Regions from separate parts of the Arthrobacter sp. TE12231 genome, predicted to be linked through region 2. Evidence: riboswitches for the same ligand, from Rfam matches in the RefSeq annotation. Region 2 holds a riboswitch; the other holds the start of a gene.
What was found. A riboswitch is a leader RNA that binds a small molecule or an ion and turns the genes downstream of it on or off. The one in region 2 is predicted to bind glycine.

Region 1 (14,425 bases), 340 kb from region 2:
TCTTCAACCCGAGCGCGGCGGTGATGGCAATGATGCTGGTCTCGACCTCGAGGGCGCCGGCCCCGTACCGGAACATGGATTCCGCCAGTTTGAGGGCGAAGTCGATGGTCTTGCGGGCCGAGGCGTCCACCCCGCCGACCTGGATCATGGGGTTGGCATAGGGGCTGCCGGCGAGCCGGTCCACGATGCTCAGCGGCGCCGTCGGCGGGTTTTCACCTTGGACCAGCCGGCGCAGCATCCGCTTAGCGGCGACGTTCTGGCGCACCTGCATGGGCGACATCGGTTCGGTCCGGGGCAGGCCGTCCGTGGGCGGCCTGCGGCGGCCGTCGGGTTCTTTGTTCATTCCGGCCTCCTCACTGTCCTTGACGGTTTTTGCCGATGGCCTAGTAGAACTGCTGGCCCGTGCGCCGGGTGTAGAGCTGGCGTGCCACGCGCTCCCCCGCCGTCATCCAGGCCTTGTACTTCAAGGGGCTCAGCACCTGGTCGTAGCAGCCGACGAAGTCGGTCACGGTCTTGCTGAAGCTCGTCTTGAAGAGGCCCAGCCCGTGGAACGGGTTCGACGTGTCCTTGAGCTTGTCGCTCGGCGGGGTGCCGCAGAAGTCGTACTCGGTGCAGCCAAGGTCCTTGAGCTGGTTGATGGCCGTCCACTGCACAAGGTGCGAGTCGCCGTACTGACCCCGCTTCTGCAGCGACCCGCCGTCCTTGTACGTGCCCTTGCGGCCGTAGTTGATCACGAACGCGCCCACCGAAGGCACGCCGTTCTCGTACACGAAGAGCAGCCTGCCCTGGTCCCGCTTCAGGAAGTTGGTCCAGAACTGGCGGTAGTACTCATACTCGCGGACCCGGACCTGGGATTTGGCCTCCACCGTGGTGGTCATCAGGGCATACATGGCCCGGAAATTCTCATCCGTGGGTTCGACGTTGTGGACCTCCACGCCCTCGCGGATGGCCCGGCGCACGGCATTGCGGCCGCGGGAGTGCAGGTTGCGCAGCAGCTGGTTTTCCTCCGGCGCAATGTCAAGAAGCGCCGTGGAGTCGTTCGGCTGCAGGTTGTGGGTCTTGACGAGTCCGGCGCCTTCAAGGACCCGGGCGGCGTCGTCGGAGAGGATGATGTCCGGCTCGATTTTGATTGCGAAGACGCCCAGCCTGGCCCGCTTCACGAAGTCCGCGTTCGCGGCGGTGATCCCGGGGATGTCGTCGACAGACGCCACGTCGGGGCCCTTGATCAGATACCACAGCTTTCCGAGCAGCGGGAAGGACTTCTCCAGGACCAGGTTGTAGCTCGTGTAGTCCGCCGTCTCGTAGACCAGGTGCAGGGGTTTCCAGCCAAAGTGCTGCTTAACCTCGGCGAAGGCTTCGGATTGCAGGAGATTGCCGCCGTTGGGGTTCGCGGTGACGTGGGCATCCCAGTTGGCAATCTCTTCGGCGGAGGCAAAGCGGGCAGTGAATTCACGCAAGGGTGCGGCATCCAATCATTGCGGTACGAGCGTCGGCGGCATGCGGACATGCAGCCCCAAGTCTATCGGTCCGCACCCTGCCGCCGGTCCGGACAAGACGGTTACGCTGGTCTCATGCAGGCTCAGCAACAACCGCTGGAAGGCCGTCCCGGGGCGCCCGGCGGACGCTCACGAGACGCCGGAAGCGGCTCCCAGGTGATCGCACTGTTCGTGTTCCTCGGCGCGTCGGCGCTCGTTGCGGCCCTGGGCGGCCTGGCCACGGCCAACCACGTCAACGGCTGGTACGCCACGGCGGACAAGGCGCCATGGTCCCCGCCCAACTGGGTCTTCGGCCCGGTCTGGACGCTCCTGTACACCGCCATGGCCGTCGCGGCGTGGCTGGTCTGGCGCAAACACGCCGAAGGGTCCAGGACGGCGCTCACCGCCTACGGGCTCCAACTGGTGCTGAACCTGCTGTGGACCCCGGCCTTCTTTGCCCTGTACCCGGTCCTCGGGACGCCGGCGCTGTGGATCGCGTTCGGGATCATCGTGGCACTCGCCGTCGCGGTGGCCGTGACCGTGGTGCTCTTCGGGCCCATCAGCCGGACGGCAGGGCTGCTGATGCTGCCCTACCTGTCCTGGATCGTGTTCGCGTCCACGCTGAATCTGTGGGCGGCCCTGCACAACTAGCGTCCGCCGCAAGTGGCCCCGGCGGGCGCCGGCTAGCCCGCTAGCACTCCACGACGTTCACGGCTAGGCCGCCCATCGCGGTTTCCTTGTACTTGGAGCTCATGTCCTTGCCGGTCTCGCGCATGGTCACGATGACCTCGTCGAGGGAGACCCGGTGCGAGCCGTCGCCCCACAGGGCCATCTTGGCGGCGTTGATGGCCTTCGCCGCGGCGATCGCGTTGCGTTCGATGCAGGGGATCTGGACGAGGCCGCCGATCGGATCACAGGTCAGGCCAAGGTTATGCTCCATCGCGATTTCCGCGGCGTTTTCCACCTGCTGGGGCGTGCCGCCCATGACTTCGGCCAGGCCGGCGGCGGCCATCGACGACGCCGAGCCCACCTCGCCCTGACAGCCGACCTCCGCGCCGGAGATCGAGGCCTGTTCCTTGTACAGCACGCCGACGGCGGCCGCGGTCAGCAGGAACTTGACCACGACGTCGTCGCGGTCGGCCTGGGTGGCCTTATCCATGCCGGGTGCGAAGTGCAGCGCGTAGTAAAGCACGGCCGGGATGATGCCCGCGGCGCCGTTGGTGGGGGCGGTGACCACACGGCCGCCCGAGGCGTTTTCCTCGTTCACGGCCAGCGCGATCAGGTTGACCCATTCCTGCCAGTACTTCGGGTCCCGGTCCTTGTCCTCCTTCATGAGGCGCTCGTGCCAGTCGGGGGCCCGACGCCGGACCTTGAGGCCGCCGGGCAGCAGCCCGACGCGCTTGAGGCTGACCTCGACGCAGCCCTCCATCACCGAGTAGATGTGCAGGAGCCCCTCGCGGATCTCCTCCTCGGTGCGCGAGGCTCGCTCGTTGACGAACATGATCTCACCGATCGAGAGGCCCTTGGACTGGCAGCGGCCCAGCAGTTCCGCGGCCGTCCGGAACGGCAGGGGAAGTTCCTTCTTCGATTCGTCGAGTTCCTTCAGGGCCGCCTCTTCCTCGCCCTCGCGGACGATGAAGCCGCCGCCCACGGAGAAGAACGTGGCGCTGTGGAGGACCTCGCCGTCGGCGTCCGAGACGGTGAACGTCATCCCGTTGGTGTGCCGGGGCAGGATGGTGAGCGGCCGCAGGACCATGTCCTTCACGCCGTACGGCAGGGAAACAGCTCCGGCCAGTTGCAGGATGCCGGTCTCCGCGATCGTGGCGAGCCGGCCTTCCACTTCCTCGGGGAGGATCAGTTCGGGGTGGAAGCCCTCAAGCCCGAGCAGGATGGCGGTCATCGTGCCGTGGCCGTGGCCCGTGGCGGCAAGCGAGCCATAGAGGTCAACGCGCAGGGACGCCACCTTGTCCAGGTCGCCGGAAGCCTTGAGTTCTTCGGCGAAGACGGCGGCGGCCCGCATGGGGCCCACGGTGTGCGAGCTGGATGGCCCTATTCCGATGGAAAAGAGGTCAAAGACTCCAACAGCCATTGTCGGTTCCTAACTAGGTCTTGCTGTGGCCCGGCAGAGGGTCTTGCCGGAAGGCGGCGCGGCCGCCGGTCGGCGGCAGTACCGCCGGATGCACGACGCCGGGCGGCGGCTTGTGGCCGCGGCCCGCCCGGCGTCGTGTCTACTTCAGTGATACGTCGCCTAGGCGAGGTTATCAACCGAGGGGTACAGCGGGTGGGCGGCGGCGAGGGCCTCCACCCGGGTGCGCAGACCGGACAGGTCCGCGCCGGCGTCGGCGGTCAGGGCCTCGGCGATGATGTCGGCGACCTCGGTGAAGGCCGCTTCGCCAAAGCCGCGGGTGGCCAGCGCCGGGGTGCCGATCCGCAGCCCCGAGGTGACCATCGGCGGGCGCGGGTCGAACGGGACGGCGTTGCGGTTGACGGTGATGTCGATGGCCGCCAGGCGGTCCTCGGCTTCCTGCCCGTTGAGCTCGCAGTTGCGCAGGTCCACGAGGACCAGGTGCACGTCGGTGCCGCCGGAGATCACGTTGATCCCCTTGGCGGTGACGTCCGGCTGGAGCAGGCGGTCGGCGAGGATCCGCGCGCCGGCAAGGACGCGTTCCTGGCGTTCTTTGAACTCCGGGGACGCGGCGATCTTGAAGGCCACGGCCTTGCCGGCGATCACGTGCTCCAACGGGCCGCCCTGCTGGCCGGGGAACACCGCGGAGTTGATCTTCTTCGCGATGTCGGCGTCGTTGCTGAGGATGATGCCGCCGCGCGGACCGGCGAGGGTCTTGTGCGTGGTGGACGTCGTGACGTGGGCGTGCGGGACCGGGCTCGGGTGCAGCCCGGCCGCCACGAGGCCGGCAAAGTGGGCCATGTCCACCATGAGGTAGGCGCCCACGGAGTCGGCGATCCGGCGGAACTCGGTGAAGTCGAGCTGGCGGGCGTACGCGGACCAGCCGGCAACGATCAGCTGCGGCTTGTGCTCCTGGGCCAGGCGTTCGACCTCGGCCATGTCGATCCGGTGGTCATCCTCGCGGACCTGGTACGGGATGACGTTGTAGAGCCGGCCGGAGAAGTTGATCTTCATGCCGTGGGTCAGGTGCCCGCCGTGGGCCAGGTTCAGGCCCATGATGGTGTCGCCCGGACGGATCAGGGCGTGCATCACGGAGGCGTTGGCCTGCGCGCCGGAGTGCGGCTGGACGTTGGCGTACTCGGCGCCGAACAGGGCCTTGACCCGGTCGATCGCGAGCTGCTCGATCACGTCAACGTGCTCGCAGCCGCCGTAGTAGCGCTTGCCCGGGTAGCCCTCGGCGTACTTGTTGGTCAACACCGAGCCCTGCGCCTGCATGACGGCCCTGGCGGTGTGGTTCTCCGAGGCAATCATCTCCAGGCCCTCGCGCTGGCGGGTGAGCTCGTCATCGATCTTCGCGGCGATCTCCGGGTCCAGGGCGGACAGGTCCGCGTCCAGGCTCGGCGAGACGACCTGCTCAAACGCCAGAGTCTCTGTTCCTACAGCCCCTCCCGCGCTCACAGTTCGCCGCCGTTCTTGGAGGCGTATTCCTGGGCCGAGAGCAGCGGGCCGTCCGAGTCAGCGGCCACCTTGAAGAGCCAGCCGGCACCGTACGGATCGCTGTTGATCAGCGCGGGGTCCTCGACGACGGCGGCGTTGATTTCGGTCACCTCGCCCGTGACGGGGGCGTACAGGTCCGAGACGGACTTGGTCGATTCGACCTCGCCGCAAGTCTCTCCGGCGGTCACCGCGGAGCCGACCTCGGGCAGGTCGACGTAGACAATGTCGCCGAGGGCGTCGGTGGCGACGGCGGAGATGCCGATGGACACGACATTCCCGGCCTCACGCGCGACCCACTCGTGCTCGTCGGAGTACTGCAGTTCAGGGGCAACTTTTGCCATGTGTTTTTCCTAAGTCTTGGAGTGGTCGTTGGTGCTAATTCAATTGTGGTTGGGTTACGTACTGACCGTGGCCGGGTTACGCGGCCGGAAACCGAATTCCTCCGCGTGCTCGGTCGCGAAGGCGCCCGCTGGGCGGACGCGTCGCTCCCTTAGACGCACGCTTCCGGAATCCGCTCCCCTGCCGCTTTCGGTTAGTTCAGTTCCGCGGGCCAACAGTTTCGGACGGGCCACCAGTTCTCCGGAAAGAAACCGTGGCCGTTCGAATCTTCTAGGGCCGGGCTGCTTCTTGGCTTCAAGGGTGTCATCAAGCTCACCCCCCAATGTTCGAGCTTGACAGGGCACCCGTTGGAACAAGCCGACCCCCGGTAGGCGGCTCATCCCCCAGCACCCTTGGTGTTCGAAGGCGCTTGTTCCCGTTGCTCCGGTTCCAGGGCGTGGTCTCAAAGGTGACGTGCCCCCAAGGGGTTGGCCGGCCGCGGTTTTCGAAAGCGTGCGTCTAAGCGAGGAACGAGCGAGCACGCGTGAAAACTGGGGCCAGCCAGCCCCGGAGCCGGGCACCGGTGAGGCACACGGCTCCGGGACCGACCCAGCCGGGCTACTTTTGGCGCTTGTAGAACGGCAGTGCGACAACTTCGAAGGGCTCCGTCTTGCCGCGAAGATCGATGTCCAAGGCCGTGCCGGGTTCGGTGAACTCAACATCGACGTAGGCCATGGCAACCGGGTAGCCCAAAGTGGGTGAGGGCTGGCCGGAGGTGACCTCGCCCACCACGTTGCCGTCCTTGAGGACCGGGTAGTGGCCGCGGCCTGCCCGGCGTCCGAGGCCCTTGAGACCGACGAGCTTGCGGCCCGTGGTGGAGCCGGCGCCGGCTTCCTTCTTGGCGGCCAGGGCCGCCTTGCCGATGAAGTCGCCTTCCTTGGACAGCGCGACGACGGGGCCCAGTCCCGCGGCGAAGGGGTCGCCTTCGAGCGAGAGTTCGTTGCCGTAGAGCGGCATGCCGGCCTCGAGCCGCAGGGAGTCGCGGGAGGCGAGGCCAGCGGGGGTCAGCTCGCCGTCCTCGGCGATGGCGATGAGCGCTTGCCAAAGGGCTGCGGCGTCGTGGTTGTCCACGAAGATCTCGAAGCCGTCTTCGCCGGTGTAGCCGGTGCGGGCCAGCAAGAGGTCTTGGCTGGCGCCGCCGACCATGAAGGGCACCTCGACGGCGGCGTAGTACTTCAGGCCGGTGACGAGCTCGTGCTGCGCGGCCGGGACAAGGCGGAGCAGGATGGCCTCCGCTTTGGGACCCTGCACGGCGATCAGCGAGGTTTCGGCGGAGGCGTCCTGGACGGTGACCTCAAAGCCTGCAGCGCGCTCAGCCATGGCAGCTGCGACCACCTTGGCGTTGCCCGCGTTGGGGACCACCAGGAACTTCTGCTCGCCACGGCGGTAGGTGATGAGGTCGTCGATGATGCCGCCGTCCTCGTTGCAGATCAGCGAGTACTTGGCCTTGCCGATCGCCATGGCGGAGATCTTGCCGACCAGGGCGTAGTCGAGGAAGGCCGCGGCGTCCGGGCCGGTGACCCAGACTTCGCCCATGTGGGAGAGGTCGAACAGGCCCGCGGAGTTGCGGACGGCGTGGTGCTCGGCGAGTTCGGAGCTGTACTTCAGGGGCATCTGCCAGCCGCCGAAGTCCGTGAAGGAGGCGCCGAGCTTCTTGTGCTCTTCGTACAGGGCCGTGTAATTCTCAGTCATCGTTGGCTGTCCTTAGTTGGCGGAGGCGGAGTCGTCGGAGTGGTCCTCGAAGGCTTCGAGGGGTGGGCAGGAGCAGATCAGGTGGCGGTCGCCCGCGGCGCCGTCGATCCGGCCGACCGGCGGGAAGTACTTGTCCTGCTTGAGCGTGTGGACCGGGAAGACGGCCTGCTCGCGCGGGTACTCGCGGGTCCAGTCGGTGCTGATCACCGCGGCGGCGGTGTGCGGCGCGTTGCGCAGCGGGCTGTGCTCCACGGTGAAGTCACCGTGGGCCACCTGGTCGATTTCGGCGCGGATGGCGACCATGGCCGTGATGAAACGATCGATCTCGCCGAGGTCCTCGGATTCGGTGGGCTCCACCATCAGGGTGCCGGCCACCGGGAACGCCAGGGTGGGGGCGTGGAAGCCGTAGTCGATGAGACGCTTGGCGACGTCCTCGGCGGTCACGCCGGTCTTGGCCGTGAGCTCGCGCAGGTCCAGGATGCACTCGTGGGCAACCAGGCCGCCTTCGCCGGTGTAGAGCACCGGGAAGGAGTCGTTCAGGCGGGCCGCGATGTAGTTCGCTGCCAGGAGGGCCGACTTGGTGGCTTCGGTGAGGCCCTGGCCGCCCATGAGCTTCACATAGGCCCAGGAGATCGGCAGCACGCCGGCCGAGCCGTAGCGGGAGGCGGAGATCGGGGTGCCGTCGGCGCCGTTGGCCGGGTCCGCAGCGTTGCCCGGCATGAAGGGTGCCAAGTGTGCCTTGGCCGCGACCGGGCCGACGCCGGGGCCGCCGCCGCCGTGCGGGATGCAGAAGGTCTTGTGCAGGTTCAGGTGCGAGACGTCGCCGCCGAACATACCCGGCTGGGCCAGCCCGACGAGGGCGTTGAGGTTGGCGCCGTCGATGTAGACCTGGCCGCCAGCGGCGTGGACGGCGTCGCAGACCTCGCGGACGTCGGCGTCGTACACCCCGTGGGTGGAGGGGTAGGTGATCATGATCGCGGAGAGCGCGTCCTTGTGCAGCTCGATCTTGGCCTGCAGGTCGGCGTGGTCGATCGTGCCGTCGGAGGCGGTGGCCACGACAACGACCTTCATGCCGGCCAGCACGGCCGAGGCGGCGTTGGTGCCGTGCGCCGAGGCCGGGATGAGGCAGATGTTGCGCTGGGCGTCGCCGCGGGAGAGGTGGTAGCCGCGGATGGCCAGCAGGCCTGCGAGCTCGCCCTGGGATCCGGCGTTGGGCTGGATGGAGACCTGGTCGTAACCGGTGATCTCGGTCAGCTGGGCTTCGAGGTCCTCGATGAGTTCGCGCCAGCCGGCGGTCTGGGATTCCGGGGCGAAGGGGTGAATGGAGGCGAATTCCGGCCAGGAAATCGCTTCCATCTCGGCCGTGGCGTTCAGCTTCATGGTGCAGGAACCCAGCGGGATCATCGTGCGGTCCAGCGCGAGGTCGCGGTCTGAGAGGCGGCGGATGTAGCGCAGCAGCTGGGTCTCGGAGCGGTGGGTGTTGAACACCGGGTGCTGGAGGTAGTCGGAGGTCCGCTCGACGGCGGCGTCCAGGACGAAGCCATCTACGGAATCCACCACGGTGGCCCCGAAGGCGGCGACGACGTCGGCGACGATGCCCGCCGTCGTGGCTTCATCGGCGGAGATGCCGACAGTGTCGGCGTCGATGGCGCGCAGGTTAATGCCCTTGGCGTCGGCGGCCGCGATGATTTCCGCGGCCTTGCCGGGCACGGAGACGGTGATGGTGTCGAAGAAGGAGGTGTGCAGCACGTCCAGGCCCGCGGCCTTCAGGGAAGCGGCGATGGTCTTGGCGTGCCCGTGGACGGTCTGCGCGATGGCCTTCAGTCCGTCGGGGCCGTGGTAGACGGCGTAGAAGGAGGACACGATCGCCAGCAGCGCCTGAGCGGTGCAGATGTTGGAGGTGGCCTTCTCGCGGCGGATGTGCTGCTCGCGGGTCTGCAGGGCCAGACGGTAGGCGGGGACGCCGGCGTTGTCCTTGGAGACACCCACGAGGCGGCCGGGCATGGAGCGCTCGAGGCCCTTCTGGACGGCCATGTAGGCAGCGTGCGGACCGCCGAAGAACAGCGGCACGCCGAAGCGCTGGGCGGAGCCGACGGCGATGTCCGCGCCCTGCTCGCCCGGGGACGTGATCAGGGTCAGGGACAGGAGGTCGGCGGCGACCGTGACGAGCGCGCCGCGCTCCTTGGCCTCGGCGATCACGGCGCTGTGGTCAAACACCCGGCCGGAGACGCCCGGCTGCTGCAGGACGACGCCGTTGATGACGCCTTCCGGCAGGCCCTTGGACAGATCGGCGACCTCGACCTCGAAGCCGAGGGCTTCGGCGCGGCCCTTGACGATCGCGATGGTCTGCGGGAGGCAGTCGGCGTCGAGGACGGTCTTTCCGTCGTGCGCTTCCTTGTTCTTGTTGGCGCGGCGCATCATCAGCACGGCTTCCGCGACGGCGGTGGCTTCGTCCAGCAGCGAGGCGTTGGCGATCGGCAGGCCGACGAGGTCCTGGACCATGGTCTGGAAGTTCAGCAGCGCCTCGAGCCGGCCCTGGGAAATTTCCGGCTGGTAGGGCGTGTACGCGGTGTACCAGGCCGGGGCCTCGAGGATGTTGCGGCGGATCACGGCCGGGGTCACGGTGTCGTAATAGCCCTGCCCGATCATCTGCACGGCCGTCTTGTTCTTGCCGGCCAGCTTGCGCAGCTCGGCGAGGACTTCCACTTCGCTCAGGGCCGCGCCGAGAGCGAGGTCGGAGTCCTGGCGGATGTCTTTCGGAACGGCGGTGTCCACAAGGGCGTCGACGGTGTCGTAGCCGACAGCCTTCAGCATGGCGTCGACGTCGGACTGGCGACGGGCACCGATGTGCCGGTCGACGAAGGACGTGGAGGCTGGGGTAACAGTCACAAGGAACTCCATAACTCAGGCGGCGCTGGGTACGCCACATTGATTCGGGTTCCTCCCCGCTCTGTATTGGACCTGAGAGTTTCCGCGCAGCCGTGCGTATAAGAGGGCTTCGCTTGCACCGTCGGTGAGCACAGCGTGTCGAGGACAGCCTGCCACTTTCCAGAGGTGCCTTGCCGCGGCGGTACGTGGGCCTGAGAGATTCCTGGGGAGGATTTGCTCCTACGGCGCCTGCTTGTACCTACTTGCAGGACTCTCCCGCCGCAGATCAAAGGCGTATTCAATTGGGTGTTCAATCGGGGGTGACAACAGTCACAACAATCATTGTCCTATGCCGGGCGCGCGTCCGCAAACTCCCGCCCGCCTTCGGCCCCACGTTACGAGGAGCGGCGGCACCGCGAATTCGCCGGAAACGTGCCGGGTCGCCGTAACGTTCGAGCGAACTCGCACTCTTCCGGCGACTTCGGCGGACTCGGAGGTCGCAGCGCGAGCAGTTCAGGGCCTCAGCGGCGCAGCTTCTCGACGGCGGCCAGGAGGCCCTCGACGTCTGCCTCGATTTCAGCGGGCGGACCGGCGGGCCCCCGTCCGAGCATGGCGTTGAAGTACAGCCCGTCCCCCATGTACAGGACCGCCTTCGCCATGGCGGGCCCGACGTCGGCCGCCAGCAGTTCCAGCCAGCTCGCCTGGCCTGCGGCGAAGCGGCGCTGGGTTTCCTCGTGCGCCACCTCGGCGAGCCGGGTGGCCGCCACGAAAACCCGGTCCATGGGCGTGTCCGCCCATACCGAGGACTTGATGAAGTACGCCGCCGCGCCTTCCGGAGCCGCGGCCATGGCGGCGACATCCGCGGCCAGATGCCGGTCCAGCCGTTCGAGCAGGACCGAGATCATCGCCTCCTTGGTCGGGAAGTGGTAGAGCAGGCCGCCCTTGGAGACGCCGGCCCGCCGGGCGACGGCGTCCAGCGTCGCGGCGCGTTCGCCCACTTCGATGAGCAGGGATTCAAAGGCGTCGAGGACGGCCTCGCGGGCCACCGGTTTTCTGGGCATGCTTCCCATCATGCCCGTCCGGCCCCGCATTTCTTAACTGTACCGTCCAGACGGTATAGTTATGACTCATGAGCACCACATCGACTACCACAGCCACCAGCAACCCGGCGGCCACCCGGCCCCAGGCACCCTGGCGTGACTGGGTGGCGCTGGCCCTGCTGATGTTCCCCGTTCTGCTCGTGGCCGTGGACAACACCGCTCTGACCTTCGCCCTGCCGGCCATCGCCCGCAGCCTGTCCGCCTCCGGCGTCCAGCTGCTCTGGATCATCGACGCCTACCCCCTGGTCCTGGCCGGGCTGCTCGTCGCGATGGGCAGCCTGGGCGACAGGATCGGCCGCCGCAGGCTGTTGTTCGTGGGCAGCGCGGGTTTTGCCGCGGTTTCGGCCGCGACGGCGTTCGCCCCGAGCGCCGAATGGCTGATCGCCGGCCGCGCGGGGCTAGGCCTCTTCGGCGCCATGCTCATGCCCTCTACGCTCTCCTTGATCCGCAACATCTTTCCCCAGCCCAACCGGCGCCGCCTGGCGGTGGCCATTTGGGCCGCGGGCTTCTCCGGCGGTGCCGCCCTCGGCCCGATTGCCGGCGGCTGGCTCGTGGAACACTTCTGGTGGGGCGCCGTCCTGCTGGTCGCGGTGCCGATCATCCTGCCGCTGCTGCTGCTCGGGCCGGGGCTGATCCCGGAATCCCGAGATCCGAAGCCCGGCCGCGTGGACGCGCCCAGCATCATTTTGTCCCTGCTGGTCATGGTGCCCGTGGTCTATGGGATCAAGGCGCTCGCCACGCACGGGCCGGCGCCGGAGGCCTTCGCGAGCATCGGCGTCGGCCTGTTGATGGGCTATGTCTTTATCCGGCGCCAGCGCAACCTGGCCGAAGGCCACAGCACAGCCCGCGCGACGGGCCACAGTACCGCGCCGATGCTCGACGTTAGCCTCTTTGGCAACCGGATCTTCAGCACGGCCATCATCGCCAACGTCCTGGCGCTGTTCTCCTTCAACGGCTTCATTCTCTTCCTGGCCCAGCACCTGCAACTGCTGGAGGGCCAGTCCCCCTCGGCCTCGGGCGTCGCCATGGTCCCGGCCCTCATCGCCACCGTCGTTGCCGGCCTGCTGGTGGTCCCGCTGGTGCGGAAGGTCCGGCCCGGTTTCGTCGTGGCCGGCGGCCTGCTGCTGAGCGCGGCGGGCTATTTCATGGTGGCGTTCGGCGACCACAGCCACGGGCCGTCACTGCTCCTGGCCGCCCTGATGGTCCTCTGCCTGGGAGTGGGTGCCGCGGAGACCATCTCCAACGACCTGATCCTGGGCGCCGCGCCGGCCGACAAGTCGGGGGCCGCCGCCGCGATCTCCGAGACCGGCTATGAGGTGGGGTCCCTGCTGGGCACCGCGATCCTCGGCTCCATCCTCACGGCCTCGTACCAGGGCAACCTCCGGCTCCCCGCGGGTGTGTCCGAGCTCGCGCCGGCCGGAGCGACGAGCCAGGCCGGCGAAACCCTCGCCGGCGCGGTGGAGCTCGCCGGGATGCTCCCCGCTCCCCTGGCGGAATCCGTGACGTCGGCCGCGCGTACTGCCTTCGACTCCGGCGTCCACATCACGGCCGCCATCGCACTGGTCCTGATGTCCGGGGCCTGCGTCCTGGCCGCGATCGTGCTCCGTACGGTGCCGAAGGCCAAGTAGCAGGCTCAGTTGCCGTCGACGTACTTCTGCAGGGCGTCAAGGAGCTCGCCCGTGCCTTCCTTGCGCCCGGCGACCTGAGCCCCGTCACTTTCCGGGGACCCGGTGAAGAAGGCGCCCTGCTCGGTCAAGGTCAGCAGGGTGCCGTCGCCGTCGGGCTCGAGTTCGACCGTACTGAGCGAGACGGACATGCGTCGTCCATCGAGCAGCATTTCGTAGCTGTAAACGATCCGCTCGTTCTCGACGATGTCGTGGTAGATGGCATGCATGGTCGAAACCCAGCTGCCCACCGGACCTCCGACGTCGGTCTCGCGGCCGCCCTCCCGGAAGTCGAGGCTGGATTCGCCCTGGTACCACTCCGGCGGACCGCCAAACCACTTCTTCTTGCTGGCATGGTCGGCAAACGCGGCAAAGACGCGCGACGGCGGTGCGTTCAGCCGGCGCTCCAGGGAAAAACTCGCGTGCGTAACGGGGACACTCATGACGGACTCCTCATTGCTCAGTGTGGAGGCTGGGATCCAGGAATTGCTCCAGCCGGTCGAGGCGGCGCTCCCCCGGCGTCCGGCGCTGGCCCAGCCAGTCCTCTGCGCGCCGGACTGTGACAGGGTCGATGCTGCAGCTGCGGACCCTGCCGATCTTTTCGCTGCGGATCAGGCCGCTGGCTTCCAGGACCTGCAGGTGCTGCACAACGGCGGGCAGGCTCATCCCGAACGGCGCGGCCAGCTGCGAGACCGAAGCCGGCCCGTCGCAGAGCCGGACCACGATTGCGCGGCGGGTGGAGTCGGCGAGCGCGTGGAAGACGCCGTCGAGCTCCCGCTCACTGAGACCGCGGACCGCTGAATTGTTAAGCACATCGTTAAGTATTCGCCGGTCCGGAGGGAAGTCAAGAGGGCGCTTAAACGCAACGGCCGGCGCCGGGACAACCCGGCGCCGGACACTGTGTTTTAGGGAAGGGCGGGCGGTGGGAGCCGACCCCTACTTGCTTTCAGGTGTGGTCACGCTGGCGGTGGCCTTCATGGTTTCCGCATTGACCATCCAGGCGTACTGTTCAAACTTCGCAATGAACTCATGCAGGAGGTCTGCGGTGGTGGGGTCTTCCTCGTCCACTTCATCGTGCACCTTGCGCATTGTGCCGACGGCCGCTTCCAGGGCCGCGACAATCCGTTCGATGGCGTCCTTGGTGTTGATCAGGCCCGCGGGGAACTCCGCGAGTGCGGTGGATTTGGAAACCGTGGAGCTGCGGCCGTCCGGCAGGGCGTGGAGGGCGCGCATGCGCTCGGCGAGGTCGTCGGCGAATCCCCGGGCGGCGTCGATGATTTCATCAAGCTGAAGGTGGAGGTCCCGGAAGTTGGTTCCCACGATGTTCCAGTGCGCCTGCTTACCCTGGACATGCAGTTCAATCAGGTCCACCAGAACCGCCTGCAGGTTGTTCGTCAGTGTGGGTGATGCTTTCATGCGTCCTCCTCGATAGAACCGGTGCAGTGAAGGCCTCGTGCGCCATCTGGTGGCGCTCCGGCCGGTATCTTCGACGCTACCGCAGGGCATCGCCGCGCCGCGATGGTTCCGGGAGGAATTTCTCAGTCAGCTTACTAAGTAGGCTGACTAACCGTGAAGGGCCCGCTCAGACAGCCTCGTTGAGGACCGGGCCTTGCGGAAAAATGGCCC
Region 2 (14,425 bases):
AGACGATCATCAAGGAACAGCTGATCGACTACGTCCGGGCCGCGTCCACGCACTTCGGCGGGATTTCGCCGCTGAAGAAGGTCATGGACTTCGCCGCGCAGTACCAGATCAAGTCCGGCTTCCACGGCCCCACTGACATCTCCCCGGTCGGGTTCGCCGCGCAGCTGCACGTCGGGCTGGCCATCCACAATTACGGCATCCAAGAATACATGCAGCACTCGGACAAGACCAACGAGGTCTTCGAGCAGTCCATGACGTTCGTGGACGGCTACCTGCACCCGGGCGACAAGCCCGGCATCGGCGTCGAATTCAACGAGGAAGCCGCGGCGGCCTTCCCGTACCAGCAGGCCTACCTGCCCTACAACCGCCTCGTCGACGGCACCGTTCATGACTGGTGAGCTGAACCCCGCCGGCTCCGCCCCCCGCCACATTGTGGTGATGGGTGTGACGAGTTGCGGCAAGAGCACCGTGGGCGCGGCCATCGCCGAGCGCCTCGGCGCGGAATTCCTCGACGGCGACTCACTGCACCCGCAGTCGAACATCGACAAGATGGCTTCGGGCACTCCGTTGAACGACGACGACCGGGCACCGTGGCTGGCCGAAATCGGCAGGCGCTTCGCGGCGTCGGACGCTGGCCTGATCATCGCGTGCAGCGCGCTCAAGCGCGCCTACCGGGACATCATCCGCAGCGGCGATCCCTCCGTGGTGTTCGTGCACCTGCACGGGAGCCGGGAACTGCTCAGCAGCCGCATGGCCGCGCGTCCGGGGCACTTCATGCCGCTCTCACTGCTGGAATCGCAGTTGGAAACCCTCGAAGAACTCCAGGCCGACGAAAAGAGTGTTGTAGTGGACATCGCCACGCCAGTGAAGCAGATCGTTGACGAAGCTGTAGCGGCCCTCGGCGGCCGGCAGGTCGATGCCACCCGGTTCCTTGTGGACCTGAAGGCCGCTCCGTTCAACCTCGACGACGCCGCCGTTGCATGGGTGGACTCGACCATCGACTCGATGTCGCTCGAGGAAAAGATCGGGCAGCTGTTCATCAACCACAACAACGACTACTCCCAGGAATACCTCGACGGTGTCCTGGAGCAGTATCACGTGGGCGGCATGCGCTACCGGCCCGGCCCCGCCGCCGCCGTGCAGGAACACATCCGCTACGCGCAATCCAAGACCCGCATCCCGCTGCTGGTGGCCTCCAACCCGGAAATGGGGGGAGCCGGAAGCTGCGACGACGGGACGTTCGTCTCGACGCACCTGCAGGCGGGCTCGCACCCGGACAAGGACATCGCCCGCCAGATGGGGCGCGTGGCCGGTGTGGAGACCGCGGCGCTGGGCTGCAACTGGGCCTTCGCGCCGATCGTGGACATCCACTACAACTGGCGGAACACCGTCATCTCCACCCGTGCCTTCGGCAACACCCCGGAGATCGTGGTGGAACGGGCCAAGGAATACTTCGACGGCATCAGCGAATCGCCCACCGTGTGCGCCATGAAGCACTTCCCGGGTGATGGTCTGGACGAACGCGATCAGCACGTGGTCACCTCCTACAACACCTTCGGCTACGAGGAGTGGAACCGGACCTACGGGCACGTGTACCGGGAGATGATCGGGCACGGGGTGCAGTCGATCATGGTCGGCCACATCGGTGCGCCGGACTTGTCACGGCATTTCCGCCCCGGGCTGGCGGCGGAGGACATCCTGCCCGCGACCCTGGCGCCCGAGCTACTGCAGGACCTGCTCCGCGGCGAGCTCGGCTTCAACGGGCTCGTCCTGACCGACGCGTCCCAGATGATCGGCCTCACCCAGGCCATGAAGCGCAGCGAGCTCGTCCCTGCCACCATTGCCGCCGGGTGCGACATGTTCCTGTTCTTCCGGAACCCGGCCGAGGACTTCGGGTACATGCTCGAGGGGTACAAGTCCGGGGTCATCACGGAAGCACGGCTGCAGGACGCCCTGCGCCGGATTCTGGGACTGAAGGCCTCACTCGGCCTGCACAAGGCCGCGCGGGAATCCCTCGTCCCGCCGGTCGAAGCGCTGCAGCTGATCGGGAGCGAGGCCCACCGGGCGATTGCCGCGGAGATCGCCGACAAGACCGTCACCCTGGTAAAGGACACTGCCAGCAACCTGCCCATCACGCCCCGGACGCACAAACGCATCCGCCTCTACGGCATCTCGGGCGGCGCGGACTTCACCCGTGCCGACCCGCTGGCCTATCTGGACGTGGTCCGCGACGAGCTCGAAAAAGCCGGCTTTGAAGTCCATGTCTTCAAGACAGCCGAGCAGCGCCAGATTGCCGGCGAGACCGGGGTGAACTTCATGTCCGTCATCTCCGAGGAAGCCACGGGGGATTACGCGCAGAAGTACGACGCCGCGTTCGTCTTCGCCAACGTGAAAGGCTTCGCCCAGGAGGCGGCCATCCGGATCAAGTGGTCAACGCCCATGGCGGCCGAGATCCCCTGGTACGCCACCGAGGTGCCCACGGTGTTCGTCTCGCTCAATCAGCCCAACCACCTCATTGACGTGCCGATGGTGAAGACGGCCATCCACGCCCACGCGGGCACGCCGGAGGCCATCCGGGCTGCCATCGAGAAGATCCAGGGCAAATCGGAGTTCCAGGGCACGTTCAACGAGAACGTCTTCTGCGACTCCTTCGACACCCGGCTCTGAGCCCTTTTACCTGGGATTCTAGAGGTTTTAGAGCAGGCTCTCTGCCGACTGAATGGCACCAGTCCGCAGGGAGTCGGCAATATCCCGTTCGCCTACGTGTCCTAGGCGTCGTAGCTGGCCGAGTGCTCCTGCGCATCGTTGCGGGCTGCCGTAAGTTCTCTGCGGTAGTCCGCAACGGTCAGGACGCCGTTGACATCCAACACATTCTGGATCCGCTCGATAAGCGCCGGCATTTCGTAGTGCTCAACGACCCGATCGTGTCGGTCATCCAAATGTGTGAGTTTCTCAGCCACGTTCCCCCCAAAGAATGCTGCTCCGCACCCCATGTGCGGTGCCGTGAGTCTACACGCAATGTTTCCGCAGTTTTCCCGCACCCGTAACACACCCACGCCGCCGAGGAGGCGCGCTTGGGCACCACACCGGCGGCGCCATGAGCCATGCCGTCATCATCACCCTGATCAGAACCCCAGGCGCTGTGCCCACTGCTGTTCTCCCCCGAGCAATTCCTGGAGCCGGAATGGGCCCCGACCGCCCTCGCGGGTAAAGAAAAGCCCCGGGCCCATGACAGATGCCGGGGCAGTTCCTACGCGCGGAGGCTGGCTATCGGCCGGCTAGTCGTCGCAGTTCTGCAAGACCCAGTGCTGAGCCCGCCAGATGACGTTGTAGTTGTTGACCCGGCTCTGAGCCCTCCAGCCGGGCCGCCGCTGCGGTTTCGGACCGGCGCTACGCGGATCCCCGTAGCGCCAGTCTGAAGCCGTAGCGCACACGAAAAACCGACGCGAAAACCACTCCCGCGGCGCCCGTCGCAGGCGTAGCGTGGGGGCCATGGAGAAGACCGGATGCGCGGTGGTGGGCGGCGGGCCTGCGGGGATGATGCTGGGCCTGCTCCTGGCCCGGGCCGGGGTGCGGGTCACGGTGTTGGAGAAGCATGCGGACTTCCTGCGGGATTTCCGCGGCGACACGGTGCACCCCTCCACCATCCGGCTGATTGACGAACTCGGCCTCGGCCAGGAATTCCGCCGGCTGCCGCAGAGTCGCCTGAAGAATGTTGCTTTTCCGGTTCCCGGCGGGCCGCCCGTGACCATGGGTGATTTTGATGCGCTGCCGCCGCCGTACAACTACATCGCCATGATGCCGCAGTGGGATTTCCTGAATTTCCTCGGCGCCGCCGCGGCCGAGGAACCGGGGTTCACCCTGCTGATGAGCCACACCGCCACCGGGCTGGTCCGCAACGGGGGCCGTGTCCGCGGAATCCGCTTCCGGACCCCGGACGGCACTCACGGCGAACTCTTGGCGGACCTGGTCGTCGCGACGGACGGACGCCATTCCGTGCTCCGCACCGAGGCCGGCCTCGCGCCGAAGGAGTTTCCGGTGCCTTTCGACACCTGGTGGTTCCGGCTGCCCCGGAACCCTTCCGAAGCAGGCGAGGTGGCCGGGCTCGTGCCGGCATTCGGACCCGGCGAGGCGCTGTTGGCCTTGTTCCGCAATGACTACTACCAAATGGGCTACCTCGCCGCGAAAGGCACCGACGCCCGGATCCGCGCGGAAGGCGTCGAGGGATTCCGACGCCGGGTCGCGGCGCTGCGCCCGGACCTCGCCGACCGCGTTGACGCCATCCGTTCCCTCGATGACCTCCACTGGCTGGACGTGCGCCTGAACCGGCTGCACCGGTGGTACATCAACGGCATGCTGTGCATCGGCGACGCCGCGCATGCCATGTCCCCGGCCGGCGGCGTCGGAATCAACCTCGCGATCCAGGACGCCGCGGCCGCCGCCGAGTCCCTTGCCCCCGCACTGCTCCGGGGCCATGTGACCACGGCAGACCTCAAGAAAGTCGAACGACGGCGGCGGTTGCCCACCGTCATTGTGCAGACTGCCCAGAGGGTGATGCAGCGGGCAATCTTCGGCCCGATCATGTCCGGGAAGCGGACAAAAGTTCCAGCCGCGGCGCTGTTCGTGGCCCGGCGCGTTCCAGCGGTCCGCACCATCATTCCCCGGTTTATTGCCTTTGGTCCGCGGCCCGAGCATGCCCCGGCATTCGCCCGGCGCGCCGAACCCCGACCGCAGCCGCAGCCCTAGCCGCGCTGGGCGGTCATACTGCCCCATTGGGCGCTTCACCGCCATCCCACAATGGCAGAGGGACGCTGGCCGGGCGAGGAAATATGTGACTCGCGTGACGTAATTTTTGCGTGCGGTCCAGTCAAGGGCTACCGTGTGATCAGTATCACGACAAGTCATACATGCTTTTGATCTGCGGCGGGAGAGTCCTGCCGGTACGTTCAGCAGGCGCCGTAGGAGCAAATCCTCCCCAGGAATCTCTCAGGCCCACGTACCGCCGCGGCGAGGCAACTCTGGAAAGCAGTCCGGTCACCGGACTCACCGACGGTGCAAGCGGCACCCTGTAACAGCAGGGTCTGCGGAAACTCTCAGGTCCAATACAGAGCGGGGAGGAACCCGAATCATCGTGGCACCCAAAATGCCACCTGAATTATGGAGTTCCTTCATGGCCATTCAGTCGTCCCCTCCCACCTTTCCAGATGGCCGGAAATTGCTGCGCATTGAGCAGCGCAATGCGGCCACACCGGTGGAGCGTAAGCCGGAATGGATCAAGGCCAAGGTCCAGATGGGCCCCGAGTTCGTCCAGCTCAAGAACCTCGTCAAGAAGGAAGGCCTCCACACGGTGTGTGAAGAGGCCGGCTGCCCCAACATCTTCGAATGCTGGGAAGACAAGGAAGCCACCTTCCTGATCGGCGGCTCCGAATGCACGCGCCGCTGCGACTTCTGCCAGATCGACACCGGCAAGCCCTCCCCGGTGGACGTCTTCGAGCCCACCAAGGTGGCCCGCTCGGTGCAGTCCATGGCCCTGCGCTATGCCACCGTGACCGGGGTGGCCCGCGATGACCTCGCCGACGAGGGCGTCTGGCTCTACGCCGAGACGGTCCGCAAGATCCACGAGCTGAACCCGGGCACCGGCGTCGAACTGCTGATCCCGGACTTCTCCGGCAAGCCCGAGCACATCGAGGCGATCTGCGACTCCAAGCCCGAGGTCTTCGCCCACAACGTCGAAACCGTGCCGCGGATCTTCAAGCGGATCCGTCCCGCGTTCCGCTACGAGCGGTCCCTGGACGTCATCACCCAGGGCCGGAAGCACGGCATGGTGACCAAGTCCAACCTGATCCTGGGCATGGGCGAGACCCGCGACGAGATTTCCGAGGCCCTGCGGGACCTGCACGAGGCCGGCTGCGACCTCATCACGATCACCCAGTATCTGCGCCCGTCCGAACGGCACCTGCCGGTGGACCGCTGGGTCAAGCCGCAGGAATTCGTGGACCTGCAGCAGGAAGCGGACGAGATCGGCTTCCTGGGCGTCATGTCCGGACCCCTGGTGCGCTCCTCCTACCGCGCCGGCCGGCTCTGGGCCACCGCGATGCGCAAGAAGGGCTGGGAAATCCCGGCCCAACTCGCCCACATCGAAAGCTCCGGCAGCACCCGCCAGGAAGCCAGCTCCATCCTCGCCGCGCACGCCGGCGTCTGACACCTGCAGAGGACTAACGATGATCCCCACCAGAATCGAAATCATCCCTTCAGAGGGAATCGTGGAGCAGGTCACGGCCCTGGTGCCCTTGAGCACCACGCTTACCGTCACGTGCCTGCCCCACCACGGCATCGAGCGGACCATGCGTGCCGCGGTGCAGCTTAGCCTGCACGGCTACTCCGTCATTCCGCACCTCGCGGCGCGGAGCCTGCCTGGTCGTGTCGAGCTGACCGAAATCCTCCGCGACTGCAATGTTGCCGGCATCGGTGAGGTGTTCGTGATCGGCGGAGACCGGAAGCAGCAGGCGGGTCCGTACGGGTCCGCCCTCCCGGTGCTGGAAGACATCGCGCAGTACACCGGCGGAGTGATGCGGGCAGGCGTTGCGGGCTACCCGGAGGGACACCCCGCTGTGGGTGCCCTGGACCTCGTGGACGCCCTGCTGGCCAAGCAGCACCTGGCCACGCATGTCGTCACGCAGATGTGCTTCTCCGCGCCGAAAATCCTTGACTACGCGGCGCTCCTCCGCCGGGAAGGCGTGCAACTGCCCGTCTGGGCCGGGGTGGCCGGGGCCGTCCCGCGGACCAAGCTGGTTTCCCTCGCCGCGCAGATCGGCGTCGGAAGTTCCCTGAAGTTCCTCAGCCGCAAGGGGCCGTTGGCGCGCAAGCTCCTGAGCGGGGACAGGTACTCGCCCCAGAGTCTGGTGACGGGTCTGCAAAGCCAGCCCGGCAGCATCGCGGGCATCCATCTCTACAGCTTCAACAACCTTGACGCGGTCCCTGACGGGCCTGATCAAGCGTTAACCCCAGCAGCACTTCAGCCGGCATTGATTCGAAGGGCAACACGTGACAACTAGAGTCGTAACTTCCCACCAGGAACCGCACCTTGAGCGGCAGCTCAGCAACAGGCACATCCAGCTAATTGCGATCGGCGGCGCCATCGGCACCGGCCTGTTCATGGGCTCGGGCAAGACGATTTCGGCGGCCGGACCCTCCGTCATCTTCGTGTACATGATCATCGGCTTCATGCTGTTCTTTGTCATGCGGGCGATGGGCGAACTGCTGCTGAGCAACCTGAACTACAAGTCCTTCAGCGACTTTGCCGCGGACCTACTGGGCCCCTGGGCAGGTTTCTTCACCGGCTGGACCTACTGGTTCTGCTGGGTGATCACCGGGATTGCGGATGTCATCGCCATTGCGGGCTACTCGCAGGAACTCTGGCCGGCGCTACCTTTGTGGATCCCCGGCCTGGTTACCATCGCCATCCTGCTGCTGCTGAATCTGGCCACGGTGAAGGCGTTCGGCGAGACGGAGTTCTGGTTCGCGCTGATCAAGATTATCGCCATCGCGGCACTGATCGTGGTGGGTCTGTTCATGATTTTCAGCGGGTTCAGCTCCGACGCCGGACCGGCCAGTTTCAGCAACTTGTGGAGTCACGGCGGCTTCTTCCCGAATGAATTCATGGGCTTCGTGGCCGGTTTCCAGATTGCCGTGTTCGCTTTTGTGGGCATTGAGCTGGTGGGCACCACGGCTGCCGAGGCCAAGGACCCGGAGAAGAATCTGCCCAAGGCGATCAACTCCATTCCCATCCGTGTGCTGCTCTTCTATGTGGGCGCCCTGATCATCCTGATGTCCGTCATTCCGTGGACCCAGTTCCAGGCCGGCCACAGCCCCTTCATCGCCATGTTCTCACTGGCCGGCCTGGGTGCCGCCGCCACCGTGGTGAACCTGGTGGTCCTGACCTCGGCGATGTCCTCGGCCAACTCCGGCATCTACTCCACTTCACGCATGGTGTACGGACTGGCCCAGGAAGGTGACGCTCCCGGCGTGTTCGGCGGGCTCTCCCGGCGGAAGGTCCCGCAGAACGCCCTGTTCCTCTCCTGCGTACTGCTGCTCTCCGGCGTGGTGCTGATGTACGCGGGACAGGACATCGGCAAGGCCTTCGACATGGTGACCACCGTGTCCGCTGTCTGCTTTGTCTTCGTGTGGTCCATCATCCTGGCCAGCTACATCGCCTTCCGCCGGCGCCGCCCGCAGCTGCACGACGCCTCCAAGTTCAAGATGCCCGGCGGCATTGCCATGGTCTGGGTTGTCTTCGCTTTCTTCGGTTTCGTGCTCTGGACGCTGACCACCCAGCCTGACACGCTCACGGCCCTGCTATTCACCCCGGTCTGGTTCATTTTGCTCGGCATCGCATGGTACATCCTGCGCCGCCGCCCCACGCACCTAGCCCGCTACGCGACGTTCCAGGCCGAACTCGCCCGGGACATGGAACAGGAAGCCTGAGCAATGAACACCACACCGACGACGGGTTCGCCCCAGGAACCCATGGAACATACAGCCACGTCTGAACACGTGCTCACTCTCGACTGCCGGGAGTCTCCCGGTATCGTCCACGCGATCTCGGGGTTCCTGCTGGACCACGGCTGCGACATCATCGACAACAAACAGTACGGAGACCGCGGGGAAGGGCACTTCTTCATGCGCGTCCACTTCTCCTCTGCCCCGGAGTCCTTCAGCACCGAGCAGCTGCGCCGCGACTTTACGGTCCTGGCGGAGAAATGGCAGATGAACTGGCAATTGGAGCCGCACGGCCGCAAACGCCGTGTCCTGGTCATGGTGTCCAGGATGGGCCACTGTCTCAATGACCTTCTGTTCAGGGCGCGGACCGGCGACATCCCCGTGGAAATCGTCGCCGTGGTCTCCAATCATCGCGATCAGGAGGGGTTGGTGCAGTGGCACGACATCCCGTTCTTCCACCTGCCGGTGACCAAGGACTCCAAGCCGGAGGCCGAAGCCAGGCTTCTGGAAATCGTTGACGAATTCGACGTGGAACTCGTGGTCCTGGCCCGCTACATGCAGGTCCTCAGTGACGGACTATCAGCCAAACTCGCGGGACGGACCATAAACATCCACCACTCCTTCCTGCCGAGCTTCAAGGGGGCCAAGCCCTACCACCAGGCCTACGACCGTGGGGTGAAGACCGTGGGCGCCACCGCCCACTACGTCAATGCCGAGCTGGATGAGGGCCCGATCATCTCGCAGCAGGTCATCGACGTGGACCATACCTACACCGCCGACGACCTCGTGGCGGTGGGCAGGGATGCCGAGTGCGCCGCCCTGCGCAATGCCGTGCGTTGGCACTGCGAGGGCAGGGTCCTGCTCCTCGGCAACCGGACCGTCGTCTTGCGGTAGGACAGGTCCTATGGGTCGACCCTCGCCGCCGTCGATTGCTCCGTAACCGCCCTTTAGAGCCTCCAAAAGGGCGGTTACGGAGCAGTCGCTGGGGGTTAGCCGCGTGCCGCGAGGTAGCCGATCAGGCCCTTGACGGTGGCAACGGCCGGGTAGTCGCGCTCCGGAATGTCCACGCCGGTGGCCTTGTCGATGGTTTCCACGAGCCGCAGGAAGTCCAGCGAATCGAGTTCCAGGTCCTGGCGCAGCCGGGCGTCCTCGTCGACGTCGTCGAAGTCGACGTCGGGGGCCACTTCGCCGATCGCGGCGTGCACGGCCGCCCGGGCGTCCTGTTCGTTCATGGTTCCTCCGCTTTCCTGGCGTTGGGTGTCACAGATGCTCGGGCTCTTGCAACAGCTCGTTGATCAGGGCCAGGTAGCGGCCGCCGCGCAACCCGTCGCTGACCCGGTGGTCCGCCGAGAGCGTCGCAATGACAGCGTGCCGGACCCCGAGGAGCCCGTTTTGGGCCCAAGGCTGTTCCGTCACGCGGCCGAAACCCACCATCGCGACCTGGGGCGGGTAGATCACGCCGTAGACACTGTCCACGCCGAGGTCTCCGAGGTTGGTCACCGTCAGGGTTGGATCGGCCATCTCGGCGCGCAACAGACGCCCCGCCCGGGCCCGGCTGACAAGATCCCGCAACTGCTCCATCAGCACGTCCAGGGGCAGGGTGTCGGCGTCGTGGATGGCGGGGGCCACCAGGCCGCCCTGTCGCAGGGCCACCGCAACGCCCAGGTGCACCGCCGCACTGGGCCGGAACCCCCCGCCGTCGTAGAAGCCATTCACTTCGGGGACTTCCTTGGCCGCGAGCGCCGCGGCCTTGAGCAGGAGCGCGGAGGGGACCAGCCGGGCGGCTACGGGCCGGTGCGCGTTGACGGACTGCATCCACTCGACGCCGGCCCGGAGGTCCAGCGTGGTGCTGAGGTAGTAGTGCGGGATGGTCTGCTTCGAACGCGTCATCAGGGCGCCGATGGCGCGGCGCAGGCTTGCCACGCGCTCGCGGGCCTCCGACGACGGCTTCCCTTTAGCCGGCGCTTCCGGTTCCGGAGCAGCGGGTGCGGCTTCCGGTACAGCGGGTGCGGCTTCAGGCCCGGAAACCGCGACGGCGGCCTCCGGGAGGACGGCCCCCGGGGGACCGGCTTCGGGACGCGCCTCCGCGGGGCCTGCCGGCGGAACGGCTGCTGCGGCGTCCTGCACGTCGGTCACTGTCACGGCGCCGTCCGGGCCGGTGCCGGTGACGGCGGAAAGCTCGATCCCGAGTTCCGCCGCGAGCCGCCGGGCCCGCGGCGTGGAGCGCACCCTGGCCGCGCTGGCGGGCCGGGCCGCCCTGGCATGTTCCACATCCGCCCGCGTGATGGCGCCGGCTTTGCCGGTGCCATGGATCCTGCCGGTGTCCACGCCCAGCCGGTGCGCCAGATGCCGCACCGGCGGCGCGATCGGGGAACCGGCCGTGGCCGCCGGTGCTTCCGGAGCGTGAGGCTTGACAGCGGGGGTTTTGGACGGCGCCCGCGCCGGGGGCGCCTCATGCCCCGGTGCCCCCACCTCGGCGGGGGTCTGGGTGATCCGGGCCAGCGGGGTTCCCACCGGAACGGTTTCGCCGATGCCCACCAGGAGGTCTGCCACGACGCCTTCCTGGAAGGACTCCACATCCATGACGGTCTTGTCCGTGTCCACGACTGCCACGAGGTCGCCGCGGCGCACGTAGTCACCGGGCTTGACGAGCCATTCGACCAGCTTGCCGTGCTCCATGTCAGCCCCGAGCGAGGGCATGAGGAAGTCACCCACCGGCGTCCACCGTCTCCTTGGCGGCGGCGACGACCCGTGCCGCGGAAGGCAGGGCGGCCAGCTCGAGGTGCTTGGCGTAGGGGATCGGCACCTCGGCGCTGCAGACCCGGCCCACCGGCGCATCGAGGTCGAAGAACACCTGCTCGGTGATCCGGGCACTCACCTCGGCCGACAGGCTGCCGCTGCGCCAACCTTCATCGACCACCACAGCCCGGTGGGTCCGGGTCACGGATGCCATGATGGCGGCGTCGTCGAGCGGGCGGAGCGTGCGCAGGTCCAGGACCTCGGCATCGATCCCGTCGGCCGCGAGCTGTTCCGCGGCGTCGAGCACGGCGGGGAGGGTCCCGCCGTAGGTGATCAGCGAGATGTCGTTGCCGGGGCGCCGGATGGCGGCCGTGTCGATGTCTACCGGTCCGGCGTCGTCGGCCAGTTCCCCGGGGACGTTATACAGCGAGCCGTGCTCGAAGATCAGCACGGGATCCGGGTCCTGAAGCGCAGTCCACAGCATGCCGCGGGCGTCTTCGAGGGTAGCCGGGGCGAGGATCCGCAGGCCCGGGATATGCGCATACCAGCCCTCGAGGCTGTGCGAGTGCTGGGCGCCGAGCTGGCGGCCGGCACCCGTGGTCATCCGGATCACGAGCGGCACGTGGAACTGCCCGCCGGACATGTGCAGCAAGGTGGCGGCGTTGTTCACGATCTGGTCGAGGGCCAGAAGGCTGAAGTTAACCGTCATGATTTCCACGATCGGGCGCATGCCGCCAAGCGCGGCCCCGATGCCGGCGCCGACGAACCCGGACTCGGACAGCGGGGTGTCGCGGATCCGGTCCGGGCCGAACTCCTCCAGCAGGCCCAGGCTGACCGCGAACGAGCCGCCGTAGGCGCCCACGTCCTCACCCATCAGGAACACGCGTTCGTCGCGGATCATGGCGTCGCGGATGCCCGCGCGGAGCGCTTCGCGGTAGCTGGACTTCATGGCGCGCCGGTTTCCTTCCCTGCAGGCTGCGTGCCGGTGCCGGGGCCGGCACCGTCTCCGGTGTCGCGCTCGCTGTACACAAAGCGGGTCAGTTCCTCCACCGGCTCCGGTGTTCCGGCCTCGGCGAAGTCGACGGCGGCCGCGATTTCCGCTTGCGCGTCCGCCTGCAGCTGCTCCCACTCGGCGGCCGAGAGCTGGCCCGCGGACTCCAGCGCGGTCCGCAGCAGCGTGATCGGGTCCCGCTCCATCCACCGCGCAACCTCGTCCTTGGCCCGGTAGCGTTCGGGATCGAACATCGAGTGGGCCCGGAAGCGGTAGGTCCGCAGCTCCAGGAAATGCGGGCCACCGCCGGAGCGGACGGCGTCCACCGCGCGCCGTGCGCCCTCCTGGACGGCCAGGACATCCATGCCGTCCACGGCCCACGCCGGGATCTCATATGCGGCGGCCTTGAGGGCGATGTCCGTCTGAGATTCGGACCGGGCCAGGGCGGTTCCCATGGCATAGAGATTGTTCTCGCAGCAGAACAGCACAGGCAGCTGCCACAAGGCCGCCAGGTTCAGGCTCTCGTGGAATTCGCCTTCGGCCACCGCACCTTCGCCGAAGAAGCACGCCGTGACATTGGAGCGTCCCGCCATCTTGTCGGCGAGCGCCAGGCCGACGGCGAGCGGCAGGCCCCCGGCGACGATCGCGTTCCCCCCGAAGAACCGGGTGGCGGCGTCGAAGAGGTGCATTGAGCCGCCGCGCCCGCGGCAGCACCCTTCAACGTAGCCGTACATTTCGGCGAGGATCGCCCCGGCCGAGACGCCCCGCAACAGCGCGTGGCCGTGCTCCCGGTACGTCGCGACCACGGCGTCCTCCGGTCCCAGGGACGCCAGGACACCGGCGGCAACGGCCTCCTCGCCAATGTAGACGTGCAGGAAGCCGCGGATCTTGGCGGCGCTGTAGAGCTCGACGCATTTCTCTTCGAGCTGGCGGACGCGCAGCATCTGCAGCAGCAGGTGCCGGCCTTGGGCCGCGTCCACGGCGCCCCCGCCCGGGCCTGGGGTGCCGGTCATTTCGGTTCCAGCCCTGTGCCAGCCGCGTCAGGCGGGGTAGCGTTCGGCGGGGGAGTCTCGATGGTGGAGGTGTCACCCTCGGGCAGCCCGAGCTCGCGGGCCTTGAGCAGGCGCCGGAGTATCTTTCCGCTGCGGGTCTTGGGCAGCGCGGTGGTGAAGTCGAGCAGCCGCGGCGCGACGGCCGGACCCAGCCGCTTGCGGGCGAAGCCGATGATGTCCAGCGCCAGCTCCCCGGACGGCTCCCAGCCGCTCCGGAGCTCAACGAAGGCCTTGACCACTTCGCCCGCCACCGGGTCCGGGACACCGATCACGCCGGCCTCGGCCACGGCGGGGTGCTCCATGAGGGAACTCTCCACCTCGAACGGGCCGATCAGGTGCCCCGAGGATTTGATGACGTCGTCGCCCCGGCCCACAAACCAGTAGTAGCCGTCGGCGTCGCGTTTGGCGAGATCCCCGGTCAGGTACCAGCCGCCCGCGAAGCAGCGGCGGTAGCGTTCCTCCTCATGCAAGTAGCCGCGGAACATGGAGGGCCAGCCGGGCCGCAGGGCCAGTTCACCCATGGTGTCCGGGGCCGTGACCAGCACGGCTTCGCCGTCGCGGATGACGGCCTTGCCGTCCGCGTCCCGGACCACGAGGGCCGCTTCTACGCCCGGGAGCGGCCGGCCCATGGAGCCGGGCCGGATCTCGGTGGCGGCGTAGTTGGAAATCATGATGCCGCCTGTTTCGGTCTGCCACCAGTTGTCATGCACCGGCTGGCCGAAGGCCTCTTGCCCCCACACCACCACCTCCGGGTTGAGCGGCTCGCCGACGCTGGCGACGAAGCGCAGGGCGGAGAGGTCGTGTCCCGCGGCGTGGTCGGCCCCGGCCTTCATGAGCATGCGCAGGGCCGTCGGGGCCGTGTACCAGACCGTGACCCCCTGTTCGGCGAGGATCCGGTACCACCGGTCCGCGTCCATTTCCTCCTCGTCCACGATGGCCGTCACCCCGTGGCTCAAGGGCGCGATCACGCCGTACGAGGTTCCCGTGACCCAGCCGGGGTCGGCCGTGCACCAGTAGACGTCATCGGGGTGCAGGTCCAGGGCGAAGGTGCCGGTCGCGTGGTGGGCGGTCACGGCGTCGTGCACGTGGATGGCGCCCTTCGGGGTGCCGGTGGTGCCGGACGTGAAGTGCAGCAGGGCCATGT

Region 1: linked by a shared signal. The riboswitch ahead of gcvP (aminomethyl-transferring glycine dehydrogenase) and the one ahead of lipA (lipoyl synthase) in region 2 are both predicted to bind glycine.

Annotation. Positions count from the first base shown of each region.
Region 1 covers NZ_JBSSFS010000001.1:3,435,308-3,449,732, forward strand. The annotation lists gene ACVWYS_RS15355 (threonine/serine ThrE exporter family protein) at 1-343, opposite strand, end outside; gene ACVWYS_RS15360 (lipid II:glycine glycyltransferase FemX) at 384-1,457, opposite strand; gene ACVWYS_RS15365 (TspO/MBR family protein) at 1,572-2,126, shown strand; gene ACVWYS_RS15370 (L-serine ammonia-lyase) at 2,167-3,564, opposite strand; gene glyA (serine hydroxymethyltransferase) at 3,724-5,058, opposite strand; gene gcvH (glycine cleavage system protein GcvH) at 5,055-5,438, opposite strand; gene gcvT (glycine cleavage system aminomethyltransferase GcvT) at 6,034-7,167, opposite strand; gene gcvP (aminomethyl-transferring glycine dehydrogenase) at 7,180-10,068, opposite strand; glycine riboswitch at 10,108-10,224, opposite strand; glycine riboswitch at 10,226-10,324, opposite strand; gene ACVWYS_RS15395 (TetR/AcrR family transcriptional regulator) at 10,557-11,096, opposite strand; gene ACVWYS_RS15400 (MFS transporter) at 11,165-12,763, shown strand; gene ACVWYS_RS15405 (SRPBCC family protein) at 12,769-13,242, opposite strand; gene ACVWYS_RS15410 (ArsR/SmtB family transcription factor) at 13,253-13,612, opposite strand; gene ACVWYS_RS15415 (Dps family protein) at 13,736-14,215, opposite strand; gene ACVWYS_RS15420 (sigma-70 family RNA polymerase sigma factor) at 14,382-14,425, opposite strand, start outside.
Region 2 covers NZ_JBSSFS010000001.1:3,779,864-3,794,288, reverse strand. The annotation lists gene manD (D-mannonate dehydratase ManD) at 1-398, shown strand, start outside; gene ACVWYS_RS16970 (gluconokinase, GntK/IdnK-type) at 388-2,667, shown strand; gene ACVWYS_RS16965 (hypothetical protein) at 2,769-2,960, opposite strand; gene ACVWYS_RS16960 (FAD-dependent oxidoreductase) at 3,493-4,746, shown strand; glycine riboswitch at 4,915-5,012, shown strand; gene lipA (lipoyl synthase) at 5,171-6,202, shown strand; gene ACVWYS_RS16950 (methylenetetrahydrofolate reductase) at 6,222-7,055, shown strand; gene cycA (D-serine/D-alanine/glycine transporter) at 7,045-8,484, shown strand; gene purU (formyltetrahydrofolate deformylase) at 8,527-9,393, shown strand; gene ACVWYS_RS16935 (acyl carrier protein) at 9,489-9,731, opposite strand; gene ACVWYS_RS16930 (2-oxo acid dehydrogenase subunit E2) at 9,760-11,214, opposite strand; gene ACVWYS_RS16925 (alpha-ketoacid dehydrogenase subunit beta) at 11,207-12,187, opposite strand; gene pdhA (pyruvate dehydrogenase (acetyl-transferring) E1 component subunit alpha) at 12,184-13,242, opposite strand; gene acsA (acetate--CoA ligase) at 13,239-14,425, opposite strand, start outside.